Regions from separate parts of the Micromonospora sp. URMC 103 genome, predicted to be linked through region 2. Evidence: riboswitches for the same ligand, from Rfam matches in the RefSeq annotation. Region 2 holds a riboswitch; each other region holds the start of a gene.

Region 1 (2,997 bases), on a different contig from region 2:
ATCCTGCTTCCGCACCCGCCGCCGCACTTCTGTGGTCCCGACCACGCTCCGGCCGGTCGTGCGGTCCCTGTCGCATCCGCTGCCCGTGAGGTGCCGCCATGGAGAAGACCGTCCTCTACCAGTTCCTCGTCGAGGTGCCACAGGCCGCCGCCATCTGGTCGGGCCTGCTGGTGCTGGCCCTCGTCGTGCTCACCGTGCTGGTCGCCCGCCCCGAACGCGACCGCCCCGAGGACGACGCGGCCCCCGCCGTCCCCTCCGACCGCGAACTCGCCGCCGCCGAGGCCGCCGACCTGCGCCGGTACGCGGAGGAGGTGGCCGTCGCGGCGGCCGGCGCAGCGCAGACCGCCCGCCGCCGCCGCGGCGAGTGGCTGTCCGCCCAGACGGACCTGGAGCGGGCCTGGGCCGCGTACGACGAGGCGGAGACCGCCGCCCGACGGTTCGCCGGGGCGGGTAGCCTGTCCACGCCCCGTACGCCCCGCACACCCGCCGAGTACGCCGCCCGGGAGCGGCACCTGCACCGCGCGGCCGCGGCGGCGCACTGGCGGGGCGAGCTGACCCTGCACCAGCTCGGCGAGGTGTTCGGTCACCGCAACGGCTGGGACCCGCGGCTGCACCCGGTCGAGCAGGAGGTGCGACTGACCCGGGTCGTCCGGGACACGCGGCTGGCCGACTACCGGGCCGCCCAGGAGCGGGAGCGTGCGGCCTGGCGCGACGCCGAACTCGCCGCGGACGCGGCGCGGGCCCTCTCCGCCGAGGCGTACGCGGCCCGGGCCCGGCTGCGGCCGATCCGGGTGCCGGCCGCCGTGCCCGCGGCCGAGCCCCGCCCGGCCACCGCGCCTCGCTGGCGCCCGGCCCGGGTGGGCTGAGCCGGCTCACCGTCGATCCCGGGCTCGGCAGCCGAGTTGGTCAAAGGCTCGGGGAGGAAGCCCACCGCGCTTCCGGTGCGGAATGTTCCGTGAGCCCCGTCACAGCGCCACCGAAACGGTCAGGAGGGACAGCCCGCCACAATTCCTCGGGCCGATCGGGTGCCTTCCCGCCCCGCTGTCCCGTTGTGTCCCGGGGGCGCCGACGGAAACGCTCGTCCCATTGAGTCACGTCAGTGGCGCTACGACCGGAAAAAAACGCGCTCGGAGCAGGTTTATGCAGGTGGGGAGGGGTTGGCAGGCCCGGTACCGACCAGTACTGTCGGCCCGTCCGGTGCGGTAACCGATCGCAAGAGGCGACGCCGCGCCGACCCGCTCAATCGTGACCATCACGAGCCGGGGACCCACGTGCACGTCCGGGGTGAATCCGCGAGCCACGGCCCGCGGTAGGGCGATCTTCCCGCCCGAATCCGTCAGCTAACCCGGTAGGCGGTGTCGGAAGGAGTTCCATCCTCGTGCAGCACCACCCCACCCCTCGGCCCTCTCCGCCCCTCCACGGCACCGCGGTGCCCGCTCCCGCCCGTCCCGTAGCGACGAGCTGAGCCCGGCACCCGCGTCTTCCCGCCCGGCCCGCCGGGCGATCCCCTGAGCGCCGCACCGCCCGCGGACGACCTCCGCGCGGTGACGCCTGCCCGGATCCGGGCGCGCTCTCCCCCTGAACCGTGGAGGAACTGTGAAGCACACCCTGAAGCGTCAGCTCCGCCGGCTGGCCTCCCAGCGCCCGTACCAGATCGCCGCCGCCTCCGCCGCGGCCCTGACGCTGGCCACCGGCGCCGGCGCCCTGATCAGCGCCACCGACGACGCACCCGCCGGGCGGGCCTCCGCCGCTGTCGCGGAGCTGCGCAGCGACACGGGCGTCGCGTCCCGAGGCGAGGAGCGGACCGCCCCGTCGCCCAGCGACGCGCCCGAGACCGGTGCCCCGTCGTCCCCGAGCGCGTCCCCGGCGGCCAAGAAGACCGCGGACCCCGACCTGACCCGCAAGCCGGCGCCCAAGCCGCCGGCCAGCAAGGTCCTCGACTACGACTACCAGGCGCAGACGACCTACTTCTACTGCGGCCCGGCCGCCACCCGCAACGCGCTGAGCGCCAGCGGCATCGAGCGGAGCCAGGACGCCCTCGCCGCGCAGCTCGGCACCACCGAGATGGGCACCAACTCCGCCGAGGACACCACCCGCGTGCTGAACGCCGTGGTCAAGGGCAGCCCGTACCGGACCCGGATGTTCCCCGACGCGCCGAGCCCCGCCCAGATGGACCAGCTCCAGGCCGACGTGGTGCGGGCCATCACCGACGGGCGCGGCGTGGTGGCCAACATCGTGGGCGACGCCACGGACGTCGACGGCGGCTGGCACTCGTTCTCCGGCGGGCACTACATCGCCGTGGTCGGCTACCGGGACAACGGCCGGACCGTGAAGATCGCCGACTCGGCCAACCCGGCCGTGCCGTCGTACTGGATCACCACGATCGACCTGGCGAACTGGATCACCACCCGCGGCTACTCCGCCTGATCAACCGCGTTACCGTCGGGCGCCGGCTCCCGGAGGGGCCGGCGCCCGCGGCGTTGGTGCCCCGGCGTCAGTACGTGACGAAGCCGTACCGGCCCGCGGGACTGTCCGCGGGCGTTCTGCCCGGCTCGGACGCCGGACTCCACAGTGGCCACCGCCGTGCCGTCCCGGCCGGTCGGCCGCTCGTGCGCGGTCGTGTCCCGTGGCAGACTGCGCGCATGGTGGATGCCCCGGGTGGCCGACCGGTCCTGCTGCTCCTGCACGGCATGGGCGCGACCGGCGACGTCTGGGCGCCCTGGGCCCCGCTGATCGAGAGCCGCTGGGCGGGGCGCTGGCTGGCACCGGACCTGGCCGGGCACGGCGGCGCGCCGCCGCTGCCCGCGTACTCCTTCGCGGCGCTCGCCGAGCGCGTGGCCGCCGCGCTCGCGCCGAACGACCGGCTCGTGGTGCTGGGGCACTCGCTCGGCGGCGTGGTGGGGCTGGCCCTGGCCGCCCGCGCCGGCGGGCCGCCCGTGGCCGCGGTCGTGGGGCTCGGCATCAAGGCCGTCTGGTCCCCGGCGGAGCTGGCCAGAG
Region 2 (2,997 bases):
GGCCGAGATCCGCCGGATCGACCCGGACCTGCCGCTGCCCACCGCCGTCCGCACGACCGGGGTCGACCCCGTGGAGCTCACGGTGCCCGCCGCGGAGCTGGAGACGACCACCGTGACGGCCGTGACGGCGCTGCTCGGCGAGGTGGAGGGGACGGTCGGGGTGATCACTCCGGCTCCGCGGCGGGGCGAGGTGGCCGGTTGGCTCGGCGCCCTCGGCGCGCCCCGGCTCCAGGTGGTGACCAGCCTGGAGGCGAAGGGTATGGAGTACGACGGGGTGGTGCTGATCGCACCAGGCGAGATCCGCGCCGACGCGGGTTCCGGGGTACGGACGTTGTACGTGGCGCTCTCCCGGGCCACGCAGCGGCTCACCACGATCGAGCCGACCGGCTGACGGAGCGCCCGCCCGCGAGTGGGCGGGATTCCGACCCGACAGTTGCACACATAGCTATGTGAGCATATATTTGACCGGTCCGGAGCGGCGGCGGAAGGGTGAGTCGGTGGGCGCAGGTCATGACCACGGGGGGTCGGTGGCGAACGCCGCCGAGCACCACCGTGGCCGCCTCTGGGCCGCGTTCGGCCTGCTCGCCGGGCTCATGGTGGTCGAGGCGGTGGCCGCGTTCCGCACCGGCTCGCTGGCCCTGCTCTCCGACGCCGGGCACATGTTCACCGACGTGCTCGGCATCGGCATGGCCCTCGCAGCGATCACCGCCAGCCGGCGGGCCAGCCAGGATCCGCAACGCACCTTCGGCCTCTACCGCCTCGAGGTGCTCGCCGCGCTCGGCAACGCGGTGCTGCTCTCCGGCGTCGCCGTCTACGTCGTGGTCGAGGCGGTCGGCCGGTTCGGCGACCCGCCGGAGGTGCTGGCCGGCCCCATGCTCGCCGTCGCCGTCCTCGGCCTGCTCGCCAACGTGGGCGCGTTCGCGCTGCTGCGCTCGGGCGCGCGGGAGAGCATCAACGTGCAGGGGGCGTACGTCGAGGTGCTGGGCGACCTGCTCGGCTCGCTCGGCGTGATCGGCGCGGCGGCGCTCATCGCGGTGACCGACTGGTGGTGGGCGGACCCGGTGGTCGCCGTCGCCATCGGCGTGTTCATCCTCCCCCGGACGTGGCGGCTCGGGCGGGCCGCGGTGCGGATCCTGGTGCAGGCCGCGCCGGAGCACCTCCAGGTGACCGCGGTGCACGATCGGCTGGCCGCGGTGCCCGGCGTGGCCGGCGTCCACGACCTGCACGTCTGGACGCTCACCTCGGGCATGGAGGTGGCCTCCGCCCACCTCACGATGGCGCCTGACGCCGAGGTCGGCGCGGTGCTCGCCGCCGCGCGGAGCGCCCTGCACGAGGACTTCCACATCGAGCACGCCACGCTGCAGATCGAGCCCGGGGCCGCCCCGGGGGCCTGCGGCCCGGTCGAGTGGTAGCCGTTGACGGCTTTCCGACCGGACGACCGAACGTCCACGTCACCACATGGGCACACACAGTCACAACTGCTGCGTCCGCCCCACCTGTCCCGGTAGGCTCTGTCCCGGCCTCCGCCAGGCGGCACCCACCGGTGCCGGCGGCGGTCGTCGCCTAATCGCCCGGAAGGGCGAGCCGGGGAACCACGTTCGTGGGGTGCATCCGCGTCAGCGGTAGGGATCTTCCGTCCCGAACCCGTCAGCTAACCCGGTCGGCGGCTGACGGAAGGACATGTGCATGCCAGCAGTGGCACCCGTACGACGACACGCCGCCCGGATGGCGGCCCTCATCGCCGCGACGCTCGCCCTCTGCGTCGCGATCACCCCGAGCGCCGCGGCGGCCGCTCTCCCGGCCGCCCTACCCGCGGCGGCCCCCGGCCAGGACCCGGAGGGCGGCACCCCCAGCCTGCGCGCCCAACTCGAGGCGGCCAGCAAGGGCTGGCTGGACGCGAAGAGCGCCCTCGCCCGCTCGGTGGCGCGGCAGAAGCAGCTCACCACCCAGCTCAAGACCACCGAGGCCGAGCTGGCCGAGCGCAGCGGCAAGGTCGGCGAGATCGCCGAGGTGGCCTACCGCACGGGCCGGCTCAGCACCGTGTCGGCGCTGCTCAACAGCAACACGCCGGACGGCTTCCTCGACCGCGCCGCGGAACTCGAGGTGGTCGCCGCCAAGGAGGACCGGGCGCTACGGGATCTGCGGGACACCCGCGACGAGGTCAACAGCACCCGGGCCGCGCTCGACCGGGAGATCACCGAGCAGCGCCGGCAGGTCGCTGTGATGGCCAAGCGCAAGGAGCAGGCCGAGCGCGCCCTCGAGGTCGCCAACGCCTCCGCGGCCGCAGCCTCCGGCGGCTCCAACCGGGGCACCTCCACGGCGAACGCCGCACCGGCGCCGCGCAACTCCGACGGCTCGTGGCCGTCCGAGTCGTGCAGCGTCAACGACCCCACACCGGCGGACGGGTGCATCACCCCCCGCATGCTGCACGCGCTCAACCAGGCCAAGGCCGCCGGGTTCACCCGGTACGTCTCCTGCCACCGCAACGGCGGCTCCGGCGAGCATCCCAAGGGCCGCGCCTGCGACTTCGCGGCGCAGAAGAACGGGTTCGGCGGCGACGCCACCGGCGGGGACAAGACGTACGGCAACAACCTGGCCGCGTACTTCATCCGCAACTCCGACCGGCTCGCCGTGCTCTACGTGATCTGGTACCGGCAGATCTGGCTGCCCAGCAGCGGGTGGAAGTCGTACAGCGGTGCGGGCGGCGACCCGTCCAGCGACCACACCAACCACGTGCACCTCTCGGTGTACTGACCTCGCTTCCCGGGTGGTCCGCCGTGTGGCGGGCCACCCGCGTACGCGCCCCCGCCCCCTCCGGTACGTCACGGGACGTAGGAGCGGTGTCGTCCGCCGCCGGACGATCCGGGGCGCGCCGGCCGGCAGCATCGGGGCATGACCCGGACCAGACCCACCACCCGCAAGGCGTTGCTCACCCTGCACCTGGTCACCTCCCTCGGGTGGCTCGGCACCGACCTGGTGCTGCTCACGCTCAGCATC
Region 3 (2,997 bases), on a different contig from region 2:
GTACGCGGTCACCGTGCTGCGTACGCCGCTCGTCGTGGTGCTGGGGCACGACTCGTGCGGTGCGGTGCGGGCGGCGCGGGAGGCGGTCGCCACCGGCACGCGGCCGCCCGGCCACCTCGGCGCCGTGGTGGACGCCGTGGTGCCGAGCCTGACCCGGGCCGCCGCCGAGGGTGTGGACGACATCGACGGGATCGTCGACATCCACATCGCGCAGACCGTCGAGGCCCTGCTGGGCAACTCCTCCGTGCTGGCCGACGAGGTCGCGGCCGGGCGGTGCGCCGTGGTCGGCATGTCGTACCGGCTGGCGGCCGGCGAGGTCCGCCAGGTGGCGGCGGCCGGCGTGCTCGCGGCCGACTCCGCTCCGGCGGTCTGACCGCCACCACGTACGCGACGAGGGCCGCCCCGCGCGGTGCGGAACGGCCCTCGTGCGGCGTGCTCGCCCGCTACAGCAGCGACATGTGCACGTGGTCGGTGTGGTTCGACGGCCCGCTGTACGACTTCCAGCCCGTGGCCGGGAACCAGATCTGCCGGTTCCAGATCACGTAGTAGATGCCGAGCCGGTCGGCGTTGCGGATGAGGAAGGCGGCGACGTTGTTGCCGTACATCCGGGTGTCGTTGTTGTGCCACGGCGAGAAACCGCTCTTCTGCAGCGACCAGTCGCAGGCCCGGCCCTTCGGATGCTCCCACGGGCCGCCCGGTCGGTAGCAGCCGACGAACCGGTTGAAGCCGGCCCGCTTGACCTCCTTGTACGCGTGCAGCGTGCGGGGGGTGATGCACCCGGAGGTGGTGGGGTCGTCCTCGCTGCACGACTCGGGCTTCCAGTCGCCGTCGGCGGTCCGGCCGGGGCCCACCCGCGCGACCGGGGAGGTGGCCGACACGAGGCCGCCGGTGAATCCCTGCCCACCGACCAGGGCCAGGGCCTTCTCGGCCTCGCGCTTCTGCTTGGCCATGATGGCCGTCTGCTTCTGTTGCTCGCGTACCTCGGTGTCGATCGCCAGCTTGGCGAGCTCGGCGCGGTTCTTCACCTCGTTGATCCGGGCCAGCTTCTCCGAGTTCACCATGTTGAGCTCGTCGAGGCCGGTCGCCCGCTCGACGAACGAGTCCGGCGTGTCGCTGCCCAGGAGCACGGCCACCGCGCCGATCCGGCCGGTCCGGTACGACTGGGCGGCGATCTCACTGATCTGCGGCGCCAGCGCGTCCAACTCGGACTGCGCCTTCTTCACCTCGAGGGTCAGCTCGGCCTGGCGCCTCTTGGACTTGTCGAGCTTGCTCTTGGCCGCCGAGTAGTTGCGGTTCGTCGCCTCGATGACGTCGTTGATGAGGGGAGGATCGTCGTCCTCGTGCCCGGACGGGGTGGGCGGTTTGGGTGCCGCGGACACCGGGACCGGCCCGACGAGCACGGTGCAGGCGGCGATCACGGCCACCACGGGTGTCAACCAGCGGCGTAGGGGTGCCGTCACAGTGTTCCCTTCCGTCGACCGCCGACCGGGTTAGCTGACGGGTTCGGGGCGGAAGTGGCCCCTACCGCTCGCGCGGATTCACCCCGGGTACCTGGGTTCCCGGCTCGCCGGGTGGCGATTGGGCGGTGGCCCCGCAGGCGCCGCTGCGCGCCTTCGGCGGTGACCGACGGCGAGGTTACCCGAGAGTGCTCCCGGGGATCTACGCCCGGATGCCGACCAAAAGCGTCATTTCGCCATAACGCTGGGTAGGGAGTGACGCGATCGGCAGCCGGTCGGGCCGGCGTGCTCACGCTGAGGAGTGTCACCATGCGCTGTCCGTGCTCCTGTCGGACTCGGGCCACGCGCCGGGGGCGGCGTGGGGCGGTGTCGCGGTGCGGCGCGGGCCGGGTCGGGAGGAGGCGAGCGCCTCCAACGTCTCGGCCGGGTCGGGAGCCGGTCGGGCGGCCGGAGCCGGCGCGGGATCGTGGGCCTCTGGTGCGGCGACGTGGCGGCCGGCCGCGGTCACCACGGCGGCCAGGCCGGTCGTCAGCGGTACGGCGGCGATGAGGCCCAGCGTGGCGACCGCGCTGCGGACGATCTCCTGGGCCATGAACTCGCTCGTGAGGATCTGCGTGACCGGGCGGGAGTCGGCGGTGAGCAGGAGCAGCAGCGGCAGTGACGCGCCGGCGTACGCGAGCACGATGGTGTTCACGGTCGACGCGATGTGCGCGCGCCCGACCCGGGTCGCGGCCCGGTACAGCTGGAGCCGGGAGAGGGTCGGGTTCGCGTGGGCCAGTTCGGTGACCGTCGCGGCCTGGGTGACCGTCACGTCGTCGAGCACGCCGAGCGAGCCGATGATGATGCCGGCCAGCAGCAGGCCGTGCAGGTCCACGTCGGACCGGAACATCGACAGCGTGGTCGCGTCCTCGCTGCCGAAGCCGGTCAGGTGGGTGGCGGCGGTGGCCACGGTGCCGAGGAGCCCGGTGAGCACCAGGCTGCCCAGGGTGCCGAGCACGGCCACCGAGGTCTGCGCGGTGACACCGTGCGTCAGATAGAGCACCACGAACATGATCAGGGCCGCGCCCACCACCGCGACGAGCAGCGGGTTGCGACCCGCGCTGATGCCGGGAAGCACGAAGACGAGCAGGATGGCGAAACTCGCGGCGAGGCCGGCGAGCGCGGCCAGCCCCCGCCACCGGCCGAACGCGACGATCGCGGCGGCGAAGACCACCGCCAGCCAGATCAGTGACGCGCCGCGCTGGTGTTCGGCGATGTTCCACAGGGCCGACGAGGGGTCGGCCGGATCGGTCAACTCCACGAGGATCACCTCGTCGCCGACCTCGACCGTCGGCGCTCCCGGCCCGGCCGGGACGGGCGTCTCGACCTGCCGGCCGGCGGCCGGGCCGCTCTCCACGCGTACGCCCACGGTGCCGCAGCGCTGCGGGCCCGTCCCGGGTGTCCCCTCCGGCTGCTCGGGCGCGGGCGGGCACGCCTCGGTCGTCACGCGGGTGACGGTGCCGTGGTGGCGCGGCGTTTCGGCCCCGCCGATCGGCTCCGG
Region 4 (2,997 bases), 2.4 Mb from region 2:
GGGTGTCACGGTCGTCACCACAGCGCGGGCGCCGTCATCCGCGCTCCCGCGACCGCCCTCCGCGGTCCGATTTCGATGTCGGACCGCCCGGGTCGCCGCGGGAGCTGACGGTGCCCGCCGTCCAGCCCGGCGGCGCGGGTGGCGATGCCGAACGCCCAGTCCGGCGCCGCGGGGTGACGGTGCCGCCGTCCAGCCCGGCGCCACGAGGGCGATGGGTGCCAGAGCGCCCCCGCGCCGCGCACGGGTGCGGCCGTGCCGGCGGCCGGTGCCCCACGGTGACCCTGCGGACGATGAGCCCCGACCGGTCGACATGATCCGCACCAGATCGCCGAGCTGGCGGCATCCCGCTCACCCGGACCCCGCCACATCGGCGATATGGAGTCGATCAGGCTTCAGAGACAGGAAGTCGATCAAGCTTCCGAATGGCCGCCCCGACGGACGTCCGTGCCGCCCCAGAACCGGGGCAGCTCGACAGGGGCGGATCCAGCCCGTCCAGGCCGATGCCGACCACGTCGGTCGGGACGCCGAGCTGGGGAAACAGGGGCCCCGGCCCAGGCGAGAAGGCTCGCCCGAGTGTGCTCCGCTTCGTCCACATCGGTCCGTCGCGCGCGCCGTATCGCACGCTTCCGCCACGGTCGCAACTCGACACCGGGGCGCCCCGCGTGAGCCGGTGAACAACTTCACACGAAGTGGGCGATCCCCCCGAACGGTGCCTAACGTCGGTCAGGTCCGCCAACGCGGACACCGCGACCGGTAACGCCAAATCCTGCCGCCGGTCGCCGGCACTCGTCACCCAGGCAGGAGCGGGGGACCCACCGTTCTCCGGCGCCCAGCGATTCCGCGCTGCGGCACCTCGGGGTGAAGCCGCCCAGGGCGGCCGGGCACCTCAGCCCGAACCCGACAGCTCACCTCGCCGGCGTGGAGGACATCCATGACATCTTCGTACAACGCCCGCCACCGTGCCGTCAGCACCCGTCGCGTCGCCGTCGGCACCCTCGCCGCCGGTGCGGTAACCGGCGCCGTCGCCGTGTTCGGCGCGGCGGCGCCCGCCCAGGCCGCGGTCAACTGGGACGCCATCGCCCAGTGCGAGTCCGGTGGCAACTGGCACATCAACACCGGCAACGGCTACTACGGTGGCCTCCAGTTCTCCCAGAGCACCTGGAAGGGCTACGGCGGCACCAGGTACGCCGCCCGCGCCGACCTCGCGAGCCGCGGCGAGCAGATCGCCATCGCCGAGAAGGTGCTCGACGGCCAGGGCATCGGCGCCTGGCCGACCTGCGGCAAGAAGGGTGGCTCGACCTCGTCGAAGTCCACCGGCTCCTCGTCGAAGTCGACCGGCTCCTCGTCGAAGTCCACGGGCGGGAGCGAGCGCTCGTCCGGCGGCAGCAGGTCGACGGCTCGCACGGAGAAGTCCACCACCCGGACCGAGCGGCGCACCACGGTACCGGCCAGCGGCGACACCTACGTGGTCAAGGCGGGCGACACCCTGTCGCGGATCGCCGAGGCGCAGGACGTCTCCGGCGGCTGGCACGCCCTGTACGAGCGCAACAGGCGCGTGGTCGGCGACGACCCGGGCCTCATCTTCCCGGGGCAGCGCCTCGGCCTCTGATCCACCTCGCGCCGGTGATCGCCGGTGGCGTACCAGCGTGCGTCCGGGCACCCACCACCGGTGGGTGCCCGGCGCCGTCGCTGGACCCTCGGCCGCGTCGTCCGCGACACGTCCCGGCTAGCGCGGGGGCGCGGGCGGCTCCGGTGGGCGTCCGCGGGAGTGCGCGGCGCCGGCCACCGCGATCCCGGCCAGGACGAGAGCGGGCGCTCCGCGGCTGCCCCACTCGTCATCGACCCGCCCGTTTCTACCGGTTCCGACCACCTTTCCGCAGTCGTACCACACCGCACCGCTGTGACAGGACGGTGTAGGTTGCCCGCCCCGCGGGGTCGTTCAGCGGAGGCAGTCAGTACCCGGTCCGTAGCGGGGTCGCGCGCGCATCCATCGATGGTCGACACTGGAACGGTGACGAAAGCGCTCCGGGCGGCCACCGTCGCCGCACTCCTGCCGGTGTCGGCCGCCTGCGACGGCTCGGCGCGCGACGTTCCTCCCGCGGCCGCTCCGGGATCGCCGTCCGCGTTCGCCGCCCCGCCGCTACGGCTTCCCGACGCGGGCGCCGGCGGCGCCTGCCCGACCAGTGAGGCGCGTCCCTGGTCCCGGCCGGACCAGGCCGTCCGGGTGCTCGGCCCCGGGCCCGTGTACCCCGTGGCCGACTACTTCGGAGGTGGCGCGGTGCTGGGCCTGCGCGACGCCGACCGCCAGCGCGACGGCACGTACGAGAAGAAGGTGCGGTGGATCGCCGAGGGCTACCAGGGGCCGGTGCTCGTGCGTGCGGCGCGGATCGACGGGCCGGGGAGCGCGAGCGCCCGGTTCGCGTACACGGGCGAGCCGCGCGACGGCGGGCACTACGCGCTCCTGACCCACACCGACAGCGACCTGCCGGGCACCACGACGGTGGCGGGCCCGGGCTGCTACGCGTACCAGGTCGACGGCACCACGTTCAGCGTGACGATCGTGTTCCGCGCGGAGCCCGCGCCCGGCCCCGCCTGAGAGGGCGCGGCACGGACGCTCAGAACTCCTCGTACACCGCCGGGTCCTGATCCGCCAGGCGCCCGTCGGGGCGGCCGAGCGCCGTGATGGCATCGACCTCGGCGTCGGTGAGCGTGATGTCGAAGACGTCGAGGTTCTCCCGCTGCCGCTGCGGGGACGCGGCCTTCGGCAGCGGGATCACCTGGCGGGCCACGTGCCAGGCCAGGATCGCCTGCGCCGGGGTGACGCCGTGCGCGGCCGCGACCTCCGCGACGACCGGGTTCTCCTGGAGGTCGTTGCCCCGGCCGAGGGGACTCCAGCCCTGGACGAGGATGCCGTGCTCGCGGTGGTAGTCGATGGCCTCCTGCTGCGGGAAGTACGGGTGCACCTCGATCTGGTTGACCACCGGTGCGACACCGGTC

What was found. Region 2 has a riboswitch for cyclic di-AMP ahead of ACSNOA_RS25285 (coiled-coil domain-containing protein). Riboswitches for the same ligand answer to the same signal wherever they lie in the genome.
Region 1: another riboswitch for cyclic di-AMP. It lies ahead of ACSNOA_RS11900 (C39 family peptidase); the one in region 2 lies ahead of ACSNOA_RS25285 (coiled-coil domain-containing protein).
Region 3: another riboswitch for cyclic di-AMP. It lies ahead of ACSNOA_RS04095 (coiled-coil domain-containing protein); the one in region 2 lies ahead of ACSNOA_RS25285 (coiled-coil domain-containing protein).
Region 4: another riboswitch for cyclic di-AMP. It lies ahead of ACSNOA_RS14460 (transglycosylase family protein); the one in region 2 lies ahead of ACSNOA_RS25285 (coiled-coil domain-containing protein).

The regions. Positions count from the first base shown of each region.
Region 1 is NZ_JBPQTR010000004.1:1,786,856-1,789,852, forward strand. It holds gene ACSNOA_RS11895 (hypothetical protein) at 99-866, shown strand; cyclic di-AMP (ydaO/yuaA leader) riboswitch at 1,227-1,370, shown strand; gene ACSNOA_RS11900 (C39 family peptidase) at 1,597-2,427, shown strand; gene ACSNOA_RS11905 (alpha/beta fold hydrolase) at 2,643-2,997, shown strand, end outside.
Region 2 is NZ_JBPQTR010000005.1:2,613,530-2,616,526, forward strand. It holds gene ACSNOA_RS25275 (HelD family protein) at 1-391, shown strand, start outside; gene ACSNOA_RS25280 (cation diffusion facilitator family transporter) at 498-1,412, shown strand; cyclic di-AMP (ydaO/yuaA leader) riboswitch at 1,551-1,682, shown strand; gene ACSNOA_RS25285 (coiled-coil domain-containing protein) at 1,687-2,754, shown strand; gene ACSNOA_RS25290 (hypothetical protein) at 2,893-2,997, shown strand, end outside.
Region 3 is NZ_JBPQTR010000004.1:110,616-113,612, forward strand. It holds gene ACSNOA_RS04090 (carbonic anhydrase) at 1-373, shown strand, start outside; gene ACSNOA_RS04095 (coiled-coil domain-containing protein) at 444-1,460, opposite strand; cyclic di-AMP (ydaO/yuaA leader) riboswitch at 1,465-1,595, opposite strand; gene ACSNOA_RS04100 (YibE/F family protein) at 1,762-2,997, opposite strand, start outside.
Region 4 is NZ_JBPQTR010000005.1:258,333-261,329, forward strand. It holds cyclic di-AMP (ydaO/yuaA leader) riboswitch at 748-933, shown strand; gene ACSNOA_RS14460 (transglycosylase family protein) at 932-1,609, shown strand; gene ACSNOA_RS14465 (hypothetical protein) at 2,012-2,596, shown strand; gene ACSNOA_RS14470 (aldo/keto reductase) at 2,616-2,997, opposite strand, start outside.